Linked DNA regions of Paraglaciecola sp. L3A3. The protein of the gene in region 1 interacts with the protein of each later gene in a pairwise test. Links are inferred from orthologs where the notes say so. Each region holds a gene or a part of one and is shown on either strand. Other genes may lie near its edges. The genes, in order: cysK and cysE.

Evidence for each region.
Region 2: the proteins of cysK (region 1) and cysE interact in binary tests that used the Escherichia coli proteins (3 or more experiments, as listed by UniProt). The link is inferred for Paraglaciecola sp. L3A3 from one-to-one orthologs.

The regions. Positions count from the first base shown.
Region 1 is NZ_CP047023.1:2,445,128-2,452,948, reverse strand. Bases 3,208-6,206 are described here. They hold cysK (cysteine synthase A), read left to right. Parts: upstream 3,208-4,223; coding sequence 4,224-5,189; downstream 5,190-6,206. Other genes in these bases: ggt (gamma-glutamyltransferase), read right to left, coding at 5,756-6,206; GQR87_RS10265 (hypothetical protein), read left to right, coding at 5,297-5,740; GQR87_RS10275 (XdhC family protein), read right to left, coding at 3,208-3,815. In the rest of the region: GQR87_RS10290 (xanthine dehydrogenase family protein molybdopterin-binding subunit), read right to left, coding at 1-1,691; GQR87_RS10285 ((2Fe-2S)-binding protein), read right to left, coding at 1,688-2,197; GQR87_RS10280 (nucleotidyltransferase family protein), read right to left, coding at 2,215-2,811; more of GQR87_RS10275, read right to left, coding at 2,811-3,207; more of ggt, read right to left, coding at 6,207-7,495; rrtA (rhombosortase), read left to right, coding at 7,669-7,821.
Region 2 is NZ_CP047023.1:177,140-184,943, forward strand. The notes cover bases 2,693-5,674. They hold cysE (serine O-acetyltransferase), read right to left. Parts: upstream 4,583-5,674; coding sequence 3,803-4,582; downstream 2,693-3,802. Other genes in these bases: GQR87_RS00750 (DUF484 family protein), read left to right, coding at 2,693-3,050; GQR87_RS00755 (HAD-IA family hydrolase), read left to right, coding at 3,095-3,814; uvrD (DNA helicase II), read left to right, coding at 4,783-5,674. In the rest of the region: GQR87_RS00740 (family 43 glycosylhydrolase), read left to right, coding at 86-1,360; dapF (diaminopimelate epimerase), read left to right, coding at 1,530-2,360; more of GQR87_RS00750, read left to right, coding at 2,385-2,692; more of uvrD, read left to right, coding at 5,675-6,951; GQR87_RS00770 (diguanylate cyclase), read left to right, coding at 7,035-7,804.

The DNA.
Region 1 (7,821 bases):
ACATCGACTATATCGGTATCGCCGATTAATTCTAACCAAGTGTTTTGTGTGGTTTTACCTGATGCTAATGCCACTTCATCGACAAATGAACCCAGCGCAAAACCATGTTGAATATTACATACAGAACGCATCCAACCAATTCTAACGTGTGCTTTAGCTGTGTGTCTTTCGCAGGATAAATTTTCAATGGTCAATGGCATATCAGCAAAACCTAGAGAAAGCTCCATGTCTGATGGCTCTGTAGTTTGGCCATCAAAAGTCCATATGATACTAGGGAAAGCAGAACGTTGGATCCATCCTGTTACTTGATTAGTTTCATTAAAGCCAGCGGTAAAATGCTGAGCACTGATAGCATGATAATAACCAGAACGGATTTCATCTTCACGACTCCACACTACTTTAACTGGCTTACCTGTGTTCTTAGCCAGAATTGCAGCTTCAGCAGAAAAATCATGTTTAGATTTTCTACCAAATCCACCACCTAACAAGGTGACATGTACTGTTACTTTTTCAACAGGAAGCTCTAATACTCCAGCAACAGTTTGTTGAACCCCTTGTGGGGCTTGTGTACAAACCCAAAGTTCACACCCATCATCTGAGACTATTGCAGTAGCTGCGGGCGGTTCCATAGGCGCATGCACAAGGTACGGTACAGTATAAGTAGCACTGAGTTTTGTAGCGGCTTGATCGATTGCTTTATAAGCATCACCTGTGCTTCGTACGCTTTGCCCTTTAGTCGTTATATTTTTTGTCAAATCTGCTAAATACTGTTTTGAATTATGAGATTGGTTATCACCTAAATCCCACTCCACTTGTAATGCTTTACGACCTTTAAGTGCAGCCCAAGTATTTTTAGCAATAATAGCTACGCCATTCAGTGACTTAAATACTACTGGAAAATTTTGTTTGGGCATTTCAATAACATCAATCACTCCCGAAACCTTCAATGCGGCTGCTTTATTGAAAGATTTCACCGAACCACCTATCACTGGACATCGTTCAATACTGGCATAAACCATTCCATCTAAAACGATATCTTGGGCAAATTCTGTATCGCCTGTGACCATTTTTGTTAAATCTACTATAGGTACATCTTTCCCTATGATCTTAAAATCAGAAGGTGATTTATAAGTAAGTTTATTTGTATCGGGTGTTGGCATAGTTGCCGCTAATTCTGCTAAGTAACCAAAGCTTAATTTTTGCCCCGTAACTTGATTGTGGACAAAACCATTATCAGCAAACACATTACTTTGTTTTACATTCCAAAACTTGGCAGCGGCTGCCTCTAACATAGTTCTAGCAGCTGAGCCCATTTGACGCATAGTGGTATAAAAATTACGTATTGACCGTGAACCATCGGTATTTTGACTGCCATAGGCTTTGTTTGCTAGACCTTGCACTACATTGACTTTAGACCAATCAGCACATAATTCTTCTGCCACAATTTGTGGAATACCTGTGCGTATACCCTGGCCCATTTCGCTGCGGTGACAAATGATATTCACAGTGTTGTCTTTATCGATACTGACAAACAAATTTAATTCGTTAGCAGAAGATTGAGTATTGGTTGCCGCCCAAACAGCCTGACTTGAAGGAAGTGCCACGCCCAACACAAAGCCAGTACTAGCCACGCCAGTTTGTTTTAAAAAATTTCTACGACTGATGTTATGTAAATCGATAGCTTGTTTCATGATTCAGCTCCTACATTTACCGCTAAGTCGTAGTCCAAATTCGTGCTTGCAGTACGACTATTTTTTGCTGCCGTTTTAATCGCGGCTTTAATTCTTGGATAAGTACCACAGCGACAAATATTACCTTGCATATAATTATCAATCGCTTGGTCATCAGGATCCGGATTTTCTTTTAATAACGCCACCGCACTCATAATTTGGCCAGACTGACAATAACCACATTGAGGAACATTATGTTCAATCCAGGCTTGTTGCACTGGGTGACTTGCATCTTGTGCTAAGCCTTCAATGGTTGTAATTGACTTACCATCAATAGCAGAAACAGGCATAACACAAGAACGAATAGGCTGACCATCAAGGTGCACAGTACAAGCCCCACATTGTGCCATACCACAACCAAATTTTGTTCCAGTTAGGTTTAATACGTCTCTTAAAACCCATAACAATGGGGTATCTGCTTCTGAATCCACTTCTGTCGGTTGCTCATTTAGGGTAAAACGGATCATTAGTACCGCTCCTTTAATTATTTAGTTTGTTGTATATACATTAAGAGATCTTCAGGTGTATCAATATCGTAAGCTGCCTCTGGAATACTTAAAGATACAACATTCTGAATATTTTGCTGGATTATGTTTCTCGCCCCTTTGTCTCCAGTCAAATTCTGTAATTGATTTAAATATTGTGCTGGAAAAATAGCTGGAACGCCTAATTGTTGCGAGTATTGAGCAGCCACTATCTTTGATGGGTGTACAGTCGAAGTCAACAACATTTTATTAACAATCTCTGTACTGATAGCAATTTGATCAGCCAATATAATAAAAATATGACTATTGCTTATTGATAAGTTTTTCACACTTTCGGCGATACTTTGGCCCATACCCAATGACCAATTTTCAACAAAATGAGTCTTAATATAGTCAGGAATGACGGCTTGTATCTTATCTCGATTACTACCTAAAATGACAAAAAGTTCATCAATGTTGTCTACTAATTTATTGTTTGAAAAAAATTGCATTAAACAATGGTTGATCAGCGCACGCGGTCCCACTTCTGCCAGTTGTTTAATGCCACCAAACCTTTTACTTTGTCCAGCAGCTAATAATATTACAGTTGTCGACATTACTTTAAATACCCACTAATAGACTTAGCATCACCATGTTCAATTACTGCATGAGCTTCGGCTAACATAGACAGCGCAATAGATTCTGGTAATTCTCCACCTAATCTTAATCCAACAGGATTAGCCAAATTCACAGTCAATGAATTTCTAGTCAGTAAACCTGCATCTAATACTCTATCGGTTCTATGAGTAGGACCGAGTAAGCCGATATAATTTGCGTTACTATGTTGTAAAAGCACCAGTGCATCTGCATCTAATTTTACATTATGAGTTAATACAAAAGCGGCATCGATTTGTTTTAACCACTTTGCATTGATTAGTTGTTCAAAAGGTTCTCGTATGGTTTGCATTGCCCCTTTAAAATAACCTTCTTTGGCATAGCCTACTCTTGGATCTAACAAAATCACTTGCCAACCAAGTTCTGCCGCAATAGCAACTACAGGTTTAGCATCTACCCCTGCTCCAAAAACTGCAATATATGGTGCAGGATTTAAAGTTTGGATAAAATAGTACTGTTGGTCGATTTTAAGCAAACCCGATTCAGCTTGATGCAGATTATCCTGTAGATGGATAATCTGGTTATTAGGGAAAGCTGAGTCTATGTTTTGTTTGTAAATAACAGATTGTCTTTCAGTTAAGTCATGTTGTAATTCAGCTAAATACAGATAGTTATTTTTTGCATTAACTGGTTGCAGCAATATTTTGACCATACCACCACAACCAATGCCAAGTTTCCAAGCAAGGTCTTCTTCTTCACGCATATCATATTCGATAACACGGTTCTGTTGATTATCCCAACATCGCCTTGCTTGACGCATAATATCAGATTCTAAACAGCCACCACTTAACATGCCATAATATTGTCCTAGATCGTTGATCAGCATCATGGCACCAGCTTTACGATATGATGAACCTTCAGTCTGAATAATGGTGGCTAGCACCCATTGCTGAGAGTCTTTATGCGCTGACCAATAAGCCAACAATTGATGGATTCTATTTGCCATTTGTTATTATTATATTTCCTAGTTTTACTTATGCTTACTTTTTATATTTCTATAAATAATTATGGATGAATTAATCGCTAAAAAAAATCGTAAACTAATACCTTGAAACATTATATGTTTAAATTGTTGCAAAGCATTACCAATAAATACACGGCAATTAAACTGTATTAAGCCCATAAACAATCCACAATAGCTGCTAACCATAAGATATAGCAAAAAAACACTTTGATTTTTCTGTCTTAGGCCTAATCTAACAATAGATTAATGAAATAATACGATTCTGTTGTGAGCAAAAATTTATCAATGATACATATTATTGTTAGATTTGCTTTAACTAAACAAATGACGGGCATAACCAGTCACCTTTATTTCAAAACAAAAGCTATATTACAAATAAAAGGAAAAACGATGCAGATTTATGACGATAATTCACTTTCAATTGGTAACACACCTCTTGTAAAACTAAACCGGGTAACAAGCGGTAATGTTTACGCTAAAATTGAATCAAGAAACCCAAGTTTTAGTGTTAAGTGCCGAATTGGGGCCAATATGATCTGGGATGCGGAGAAAAAAGGCATTTTAAAACCTGGCAATGAACTTGTTGAAGCAACAAGTGGTAACACGGGTATCGCCCTTGCTTTTGTTGCAGCATCTAGAGGCTATAAATTAACTTTAACTATGCCTAGTTCAATGAGTTTAGAACGTCGTAAATTACTTAAGGCAATGGGCGCCAATTTAGTGTTGACTGAGCCGGCAAAAGGTATGAAAGGGGCTATATCAGCAGCTGATGAAATTGTTGCATCCGATCCAGCAAAATATGTACCTTTACATCAATTCGAGAATCCAGCTAACCCTGAAATTCATGAAAAAACCACTGGCCCAGAAATTTGGGACGATACAGACGGTAAAGTTGATATTTTTGTTGCTGGCGTAGGCACGGGTGGAACAATCACTGGTGTTAGTCGATATATTAAGAATACTAAAGGTAAAGCTATTACTTCTGTAGCGGTAGAGCCGACAGATTCACCTGTTATTACGCAAGCTAAAGCTGGTCAAGATTTAACGCCTGGACCACACAAAATCCAAGGTATTGGTGCTGGTTTTATACCAGGTAACTTAGACTTAGATCTTGTTGACGAAGTTGAGCAAGTCAGTAATGAAGATGCTATCGCTATGGCACATAGATTAATGACTGAAGAAGGGATCCTAGTAGGAATTTCATCTGGTGCGGCTGTGGTTGCAGCTAAACGTGTTGCTGAAAAACCAGAAAATGCAGGCAAACATATAGTGGTATTATTAGCGAGTGCTGCAGAACGTTATTTGAGTAGCCCGCTGTTTGCTGGTGAATTTTCAGACGCTGAAAATATCCAGTAACAAACAAGTTAACTTTCATTAAAAAGGGAGGCTTTTAGCCTCCCTTTCTTTTTCTTTTAAATAAAACACGTTACCATCAAACAAACTTTATTTAATTGATGCAAAATATGCTTAAAAAATTATCCGTTTTATTAATTTTAGTGGTCATATTTAATGCTTGCGAGAAAACCGAACCTAGAAGAGGCGCCGGTAAATTTGGCATGTTAGATACAGATGTACCTGAATTTGCAGCAATTGAATTTTTTAATCAAATTTATCATACCGATAATTTATCCGGTGCAATCAAATTGAGCACCCCAAAAATGCAACGCTTGTTACGTTCTTATCACACCAATAAAGCGGTACAAAAACATGTATTGAATATGCGCTTTGATAAAGTCGCGATTCAACCCAGCACTAGAAGTGCTGGTCGCAGTGAATTTGCCAAACAAGCACAAATATCACTTTTCTTTGAAGGAGATCTAAATGGAAACATTTTAAAAGATCTTCGTATTGTTAGCCTAATAAGAATCGATAAAGAATGGCGAGTAGACGATATTAGTGCACAGTAATTTATTCATCATAAATCACTGTCCCACTGCTACACCTTCTCTTCTTGGGTCTGCACCGCCCACTAAATGGCCATTGGATATTTGGAATCCATGTAAGCCACTATTTAGTTCCCTTATTTGTACTTTATGACCTAATTTTTCTAGGTTAGGTTTTATATTCTCAAGCTGTGTGCCTTTCTCAAGGGCAGTATAATCATTTCTATTGGTGATCTTAGGTAAATTAATCGCTTGTTGGATGTCTAAATTCCAATCTAATACGGCAATTAATGTTTGAGCCACATAACTGATAATACGACTGCCGCCAGGTGAACCTAAGGCTAACATTAGCTGCCCATTTTCATCAAATACCATAGTAGGGCTCATAGCACTTCGTGGGCGTTTGTTTGGTTCTACCCTATTTAGTACTGGTTTATTAAATTTATAAGGACTAAATGAAAAGTCAGTTAATTGATTATTTAGCAAAAATCCTTCAACCATCAAACCAGAGCCAAAAGCAAACTCGATACTAGAGGTAATTGAAATGGCATTTCCTTGTTTATCAATAATAGAAAAATGACTGGTATTAGGTAATTCAAAACTTTCACTTTGTTGAAAATTGATTTGTGCAAATGGTTTGCCTGCTCGTATTTTTCCCATATCTTTATTCAGAGATATATGCCGACTTCTTTGTTTTAGATAACGATGACTTAACATAGATGCAAAGGGTAACTGGTTAAAATCTCCATCAGCAATGTACAGTTCTCTATCTGCATAAGTTAATCTAGATGCTTGAGTAAATAGATGCAGAGCAGTCAAAGAATTAGCTTGATATTGTTCTAAATGATAAGGCTCTAAAGTACGTAATGTTTGCAATACACTAATACCACCTGAACTGGGTGGGGCCATACCACAAATATTATATTTTTTATATTTGCCACAAACAGGAGAACGCTTTATTGCTTTATAACTCGTTAAATCTTTGGTTGTTAATAGCCCCGGATTAATACTTGAAAATGCCACTGACTTAGCAATTTTTCCGGCTAAAGCACCTTGGTAAAAACTATCTACGCCCTGCTCTGCCACTGTTTTAAATACTTGCCCTAGCGCACTATTTTTTTTAAGTTGTCCTTCTCTAATAGCTTGACCTTGTGGGTAAAAATACACAGATGATGTTCTAAATTTTCTTAAACCAGGATGTAATTCCATTGCTACTAATTTAGCTAACCGTTTGGATACAATAAACCCTTCATCTGACAACTTAATCGAGTCTTGAAATAATTCAGCCCAGGGTAAATGACCAAATTCTTTATGAGCCATATCCAGCGCTTTTAATGTCCCCGGCACTCCTACAGAACGTCCACCAACCACTGCATCCATCCATTTAATTGGTTGATTGTCTTTTAAAAACAAATCTATGCTGGCATTACTTGGGGCGGTTTCTCTGCCATCATAGGTATGTAACTTTTTTGCTTTATTATCCCAATATAAAATAAAGCTGCCACCACCTATACCTGATGACTGAGGTTCAACAAGGGTCAACATAGCTTGTACGGCAATGGCTGCATCGATTGCCGTCCCACCTTTATTAATAATATTCTTGCCTGCCCAAGAAGCATACGGATTGGCAGCAATAACCATATATTCCTTAGCTGTAAATGCTTTTTTTGCTTGATATCCAGTTGCCGCTTCAGGCTCTCTATCCTCACGTTTTGGGGCTGAGTTGACAAAAAGTGAATAAAAAACAAGTGACAGTATAATAAGGTATAGAGGTCTCAAAATGTCGTAGTCTCAGATAAACAAATAGTATGTTGAGACATTAACTAGGCATAGGACGATTTGCAAATACAAATAACTTTTGAGATTAAAATTCGGTACTATTAGAACAAATAGAAACAATTCAATAAACAAGACCAATGACTCGCCTTCCCTTTACATTTAAACAACTATTTATGCCCATTACAGTTATAATAATTAGTTGTACTTTTTGGCTTTTAGAACCTTCTAGTCGTGAATGGTTTGCCTATAATCGGAATTTAATATCTGATGGACAGTGGTGGCGTTTAATCAGTGGTCATTTTCTACATACCAACAGTAACCATTTA
Region 2 (7,804 bases), 2.3 Mb from region 1 along the record:
TTGTTAACTAAAAGTGTAAAGCCGCTATTCTTATAGCGGCTTTTTATTTACACTTGCAACATGTTTTTTACCAGAGAAATTGCAAGTGAAAAAAATTAGCTACCTAACCGCTAGCCTTACATTACCTTTTTTTGTTAGCGCCAATAGTCCGCAGCCTCCTCAACCTTCTGAACAAGCTTTTCCTTTTTACATGCCAGATGAAAAGCCTGATATGCCTTTAAGTGCTTCTGTTGCTCGGAATTACGATAATTACTTAGCTAATCGACAGGAAAACAATGAGTTGTATACTCAATTTAAATATACAGAATTAAATGGGTTTGATTACCATGGTGGTGACGGTACGATTTCTCGTCGTGATCCTTCTAAAGTTATTTTTGAAAATGGTAAATACTACGTCTGGTATACCTATCGTAATACACCTACTGCGCCAAAAGGTGCTGAAAAAAGCAGTGACACTATACCTTCCGCTGATTGGGATTTATCTGAAATATGGTATGCCACCTCAGAAGATGGTTTTACGTGGCAAGAGCAAGGGGTTGCTGTGCCTCGACCACCAAAACCTAATGTCGGTTGGCGCTCAGTTTCAACCACCGATATTTTAAAATGGAAAGGTAAGTATTACCTTTATTATCAGGGGTTTATGGAGGCTAGTGGCAAGCGGGGGGATGATTGCCCTGTGGCGGTTTCTTATGCGGATTCACCTGATGGCCCTTGGACTGCACTCAATCAAATCGTGATCCCTAATGGTGCTAAAGGTGACTGGGATCAGTTTTCGATTCATGATCCTTATCCTTTAGTACACGATGGCAAGATTTACCTGTATTACAAGTCGGACTTTTCTAAACAAGATGCTAAGCGCGGTTTAGTGCGTATGCATGGACTGGCAATAGCAGAAAATCCATTAGGGCCATTTAAAAAACACCCGCTTAATCCCATTATGGCCGCGGGCCATGAAACCACTTTATTTCCATTTAAAAAGGGAGTGGCGGCCTTTGCAATTCGAGATGGAAATGAAAGAAATACTATTCAATATGCAGAAGATTGGGTTAATTTTAAAATCGCTTCAATTGTTGAATTAATGCCCAATGCCGCGGGACCTTTTATCCCTGATGCATTTACCGATACTAAAGATGGCCGTGGTATTACTTGGGGGATCTCTCACTTTACAGCTGCAAATGGTTGGCAAAATAACCATTCTGTTTTAACGCGATTTGATGTGGATTTAAGTTTGGATGTTGATGACCGTCAGATGAAACGACATAGTCTAAAGTTTACTCCAGAGGAACATTATCGTTATGGATTATCGGCTCAACAAAAAAAACGAATTCAGCAACAAACAGAAAAATTGAGAAGTGAATAAATAAACGACCCTGATTATGCTAATTATTCATTGTTTTTAATCAGATTATTTAAGCTATGGATTGTTAAAGACATAGTCAGTGATTGCTTGAAATGATATAACTGCTTTTAGAATCTCTAGTTAGTTCATTTTTAATTGGCTAGACAATAATTTTAGTTAAGTAGTGACAATGCAAATCCAGTTCTCAAAGATGCAGGGCTTGGGTAATGACTTTGTGGTTATTGATAATGTAACCCAAAATGTGTTTTTTTCTCCGGAAAAAATCCGTCAATTATCCGATCGAAATTTTGGTATCGGCTTCGATCAACTTTTGTTGGTTGAACCACCGTATGATCCTGATCAAGATTTTCATTATCGAATCTTTAATGCTGATGGAACGGAAGTTTCCCAATGTGGTAACGGTGCTAGGTGTTTTGCTCGATTTGTGAAAATGAAAGGGTTAACTAACCGTAATAAAATCGTAGTCAGTACAAAGGCTGGCCGTATGGTTTTATATTTGGAAAAAGACGGACAAGTCACAGTGAATATGGGGGTGCCACAATTTGCACCACACCTAATTCCACTAAAGGCCAATAAACAAGAAAAAACTTATATTATCCGAGCGGATGATCAAACCTTTTTTTGTGGTGCTGTATCCATGGGCAACCCTCACTGTGTATTGTTAGTAGATGACATAAATTTAGCAGATGTGGAAACAATGGGGCCTCTGTTAGAAAAGCATGAGCGATTTACTGAAGGGGTTAATGTTGGTTTTATGCAAATAATTAACCCTAGTCATATTAAGTTACGTGTATATGAAAGAGGGGCCGGTGAAACACTCGCTTGTGGCAGTGGTGCATGTGCCGCAGTGGCTGTTGGGCAGTTACAAAATAGATTAAGTAAAGATGTGAAGGTTGATTTACCTGGTGGAAGTTTAAAAATACGTTGGCAAGGGAAAGACAATGTATTAAAAATGACCGGAGCAGCCGAGCATATTTTTGACGGCTACATAAATTTATAAGAGTAGGGGGGATTTTTAAATAATATGGAAATAAATACTGCATTAGAAACAGATGAACAATTAAGTGCTGAACAGGTAGTAAACTACCTGTTAGATAATCCTGATTTTTTTGCTCAACACCCTAATCTTGTGGAAAAAATTGCTATACCTCATATTCAAAAAGGTAGTGTGTCTTTAGTCGAATTACAAAGTGAGCAATTGCGTAAGAAGGTTCGCAGCCTTAATCATAAGCTTAGTCAATTAATCACAATTGCTAAAAAAAATGAAGAAATTTATCGGATATATGCTGACTTAAATATCAGAATATTGAAGTGTACTTCAATGGATGATTTAACCTTTGTTTTAGAAGAAGTGATTCAAGAAAATTTACAGTTAGCATCTGTCAGTTTAATGCCTTTCAAAGGTGCCCATGCGCTACCAGAAATTCAACGTCGTTTGTTCATTGAAAAACGTTTTAAAAGAGACAAACACTTCTTTGGACGATTAAGTGACCACGAAAGAAAATTATTATTTGCAGATCAAGATGCTAATTCAGTGGCTTTGTTGCTGTTAGGTGACCAAGGGGAGCTGGGTATTTTGGCGATTGGCAGTAAAGATCCTAGTCACTTTAATCCTGATATGGATACTTTGTTGATTTCACAATTACAACAATTTTTGAGTATTTTACTACCTAAAATTCTTAGCTACTAATTGTTGGGTAATAATCAGTTTAGAAATTTGCGTTTAATATATTTATGATTTTCTATAAAAAACTCAATCCCATTCAAGCCATTACTTTTGATTTAGATGATACTTTATATGAAAACGGCAGCGTAATTAAAAATGCTACGGCATCGTTGCGAGCGTTTCAGCATAAGGAGTTCTCTATCACTAAGTCTTTAGATACACAGTACTGGCGTAAAATAGAAAAAGAGTTACTAATAGATCATCCCATATTACATAATGATATTGGCCAGCTTAGATTTCGCTCTTTACAGCTTGGGTTTCAGCAACTTGGTTATAACGAAGAGCAAGCTGTTGATGCAGCCAGGCGGTGTTTTCAACACTTTTATGATCAGCGCAGTAATTTTTCTGTCGATGCTAATATTCATTGGATTTTAAAAACATTAGCCGAGAAAATACCTCTGGTGGCTATTACCAACGGTAATGTAGACGTTGAAAAAATTGGCATTGCCGATTATTTATCAGCCTGTTTTAAATCTAGTGTGACAGTACCTATGAAACCAAACATAGCTATGTTTGATGCGGCTCAAGATATGTTAGCAATACCGGCTAAAAATATTTTGCATGTGGGAGATAATTTAGAGAAAGACGTATTTGGAGCAATTCGAGCAGGCTATCAAGCCGCTTGGTACGCAGAAGATAGAGAAATGTCGCTTAATAGTGAGCAGACACTTACTTTACCTCATGTGCAGTTACAGTCACTCAATCAATTATTAGAGTTAGTCTTCTAGAATATTTTGTTGCATGGTTTCGCAAGGGTTCTGGCATCTAGGTTTACCTACAATTTTGGCCGGGATACCAGCGACGGTAACATGTGCAGGTACGTCGTTTAAAACAACACTACCGGCGCCAATTTTGGCTCCTTCACCTATAGTAATATTACCCAATATTTTGGCTCCTGCCCCAATCATTACCCCTTGACGAATTTTAGGATGTCGGTCGCCTGCTTCATTACCTGTACCACCTAAGGTGACGGATTGCATGATAGACACATTGTCTTCAATTACCGCAGTTTCGCCTACTACAATCCCTGTCGCATGGTCGAACATCACTCCTTGGCCTATATGAGCTGCAGGGTGGATGTCGATAGCAAAAACTTCTGAATTACGACTTTGAATAAAGAGAGCTAGCTCTTTTCGACCCATTTTCCACAGTTGATTAGCTAGTCTGTGCACTTGGATTGCTTGGAAGCCTTTAAAATTGAGCAGTACTGTTAAATGAGTGTTCACCGCAGGGTCTCGATTAAACACAGCTTGAATATCGAACATAGCTGCTTCAGCTATTTCTGGGTGTAGCAGATAACATTGCTCAAACATTTCTTTGATGGTTAATGAGCCCATGACTTTATCTGCTAGTTTATTCGATAGGATAAAACCTAAAGAGGTTTCAAAGTTATGGTGAGCAAGAATACATGTGTGTACATAACTAGATAACAAAGGTTCACTTTCACTTAAGTTTTTTGCTTCTAGTTTTAGTTGTTGCCAAAATTCAATGCTCATCACTTTGTCTCATCATTTTCAAAGGTATTTCTACTAACCTTATTTTTGGGGATGAAGTAGAAAAATAAAAGGTATAAATGCTTTTCTTTGCAATATAGGCACAAATTAGCAGGGCATTCTGCTGAGTATTGCTTTCATTAGTGTATTTAAATACAGTGCTTTGTTATAGTAAAGGCAAATATCCTTTTCAAAATTTGCCCATGGACGTATCTAGACTTCTTGATGAACTAAACGATAAACAACGTGATGCAGTTGCTGCTTCTGCCACTGACATGCTGATCTTAGCTGGTGCCGGTAGTGGCAAAACACGAGTCTTAGTGCATAGAATTTCTTGGTTAATGGAAGTGGAAGGTATTGCTCCTTATGGCATTTTAGCTGTGACCTTTACCAATAAAGCAGCCAAAGAAATGCGCGGGCGAATAGAGCAACTACAAGGAAGTCCTTTATATAGCATGTGGATTGGTACCTTTCATGGTATTGCCCATAGGTTATTACGCACCCATTATGCAGACGTTAACTTACCTGAAAACTTCACTATTTTAGATTCTGATGACCAATATCGAATGGTTAGACGAGTGATTAAAAGTCTTAATCTTGATGAGAAACATTGGCCGCCTAAACAAGTACAATGGTATATCAATGGTAACAAAGATGAAGGCTTACGCCCTGAGCATATTGAGACCTACGGAGATGCTAATCAACAAAAAATGCGCGAGATTTATCAGGTATATCAACAAACCTGTGACCGTTCTGGGTTAGTTGATTTTGCTGAGTTATTGTTACGAGCTCATGAATTATGGCTGAACAACCCTAACATATTAGCCCATTACCAAAAACGTTTTAGAGCGATATTAGTTGACGAATTTCAAGATACTAACAATATTCAATATGCTTGGTTAAGGTTACTTGCTGCGCCAAGCAATAATATGATTATTGTGGGGGATGACGATCAGTCTATCTATGGTTGGCGAGGTGCCAATGTAGAAAATATACAGCATTTTTTGCGAGATTTCCCTACTGCTAAAACCGTTAGATTAGAACAGAATTATCGTTCTACGGGCAATATATTACAAGCCGCTAATGCTGTTATTGATAATAATCAGGGGCGTCTAGGTAAAGAGTTATGGACTGAAGATGGCAATGGAGAAACGATTTCTTTGTATGCAGGTTTTAATGAACTTGATGAAGCTAGATTTAACATCTCTCGAATAAAAGAGTGGCGTGATACTGGTAATGCCTTGGTTGATTGCGCCATTTTATATCGTAATAATGCTCAATCACGGGTACTCGAAGAAGCCTTACTTCAAGAATCAATCGCTTACAGAATATATGGCGGATTACGCTTTTTTGAACGCCAGGAAATTCGTGATGCCCTTGGGTATTTGCGCTTAATTAATCAATCTATTGATGATGCGGCATTTGAGAGAATAGTGAATACCCCTACTCGTGGCATGGGGGACAAGACCTTATCGCAGATCCGCGAACTAGCCAAAGAACAAGAATTGTCTATGTGGGATGCAAGTCAGCGGATGTTACAGGAAAAACGTCTAACCGGCCGCGCATCTAATGCATTAAGTGCTTTCATTCAACTTATTAGTCAGTTAGGCCAAGATATTGCGCAGTTACCTCTTGAGGAACAAGCTGATCATGTGATCAAACATTCTGGCCTATTTGCTATGTATAAAGCAGAAAAAGGTGAAAAAGCCCAAGCTAGAATTGAAAACTTGGAAGAATTAGTGACGGCTTGTAAACAATTTGTCGTGCCTGAAGAGGCTGATAATATGACTCCCTTATCTGCTTTTTTAGCTCATGCCTCTTTAGAATCAGGTGAAACACAGGCTGATAGTCATCAGGATGCGGTGCAAATGATGACAATTCATTCATCTAAAGGTTTAGAGTTTCCATTGGTGTTTCTGGTTGGGGTAGAAGAAGGCATGTTCCCTAGTCAGATGAGCAATGATGAGCCTGGCAAAATCGAAGAAGAAAGACGTCTTTGTTACGTCGGTATGACACGTGCAATGCAAAAGTTGTATATCACTTATGCTGAGAACAGACGCGTTTATGGGCAAGACAAATATCATACTCCTTCACGGTTTATTAAAGAGATCCCCGCTGAGTGTATTGAAGAAGTCCGCTTGCGCACCACTATTAGCCGACCGGTACAAAACCGTTTTACGGCAACTACTGGGCATACTGCATTTGAATCGACAGGATTTCAGTTAGGTGAAAGGGTATGCCATCCTAAATTTGCTGAAGGTACAGTGCTAAATTATGAAGGGTCGGGTGAGCATGCCAGAGTGCAAATTAACTTTGATGAATTCGGTACTAAATGGTTGGTGATGTCGTTTGCTAAGTTAACTAAAGTATAGTTGGATTAAATGTGTTGTTTTTTGTTATATCTATTGTGTAATAACCACACCTAAGTTAACCGGTTTTTAGTGATTCTATATTTATGCAACGTAAAGTACTGATTATTGAATATGACTCAAGTAGCATGAAAGTACTGCGAAACTTGATTTCTAAGGCGGGTTTGCGTCCTGTATCTACCGCTAGTTTAATCGAAGCAAAACATGTGTTTTCAGCTTCTGCACCTGAAGAGTATTTGTGTGCAGTCGTTAACTTTAATTTGCCAGATGCAACTAAGGGACAGGCAGTTGATTTTGCCATTCAATCTTTCTTACCCACAATAGTGGTAACTGATACCTTAGATGATGAAATCAGAATTGATATTCTGCAAAAAAATATAGTTGATTATATTCCCAAAGAAAATGCTCAAGTTTATGAATATCTCACAAGATTATTGGCAAGATTAGATAAAAATAAAAAAGTAGGCGTATTGGTAGTAGATGATTCACGAGTGGATAGAAGTGCAATGGTTTCATTATTAAGAAGGCATAATTTTATTACTTATGAAGCACAAAATGCCAGCCAAGCTATACAAGTGTTAACTAATCAATCTACTATTAAACTGGCAATTATTGATGAAAACATTCCAGGCATGTCTGGTTTACAAATGATTTCTAAGTTACGTAGAACATATAGTGAAGAAGACTTGGGGATTATAGGTATCGCAACTGATAGCAATAATGGACTATCAGCTCGGTTTATTAAAAGTGGCGCTAATGATTATTTATATAAGCCTTATTGCCATGAAGAATTTCTCTGCCGGATCATGCAAAATGTTGAGAGGTTAGAGAATATAGCCACCATAAAACGTGTGGC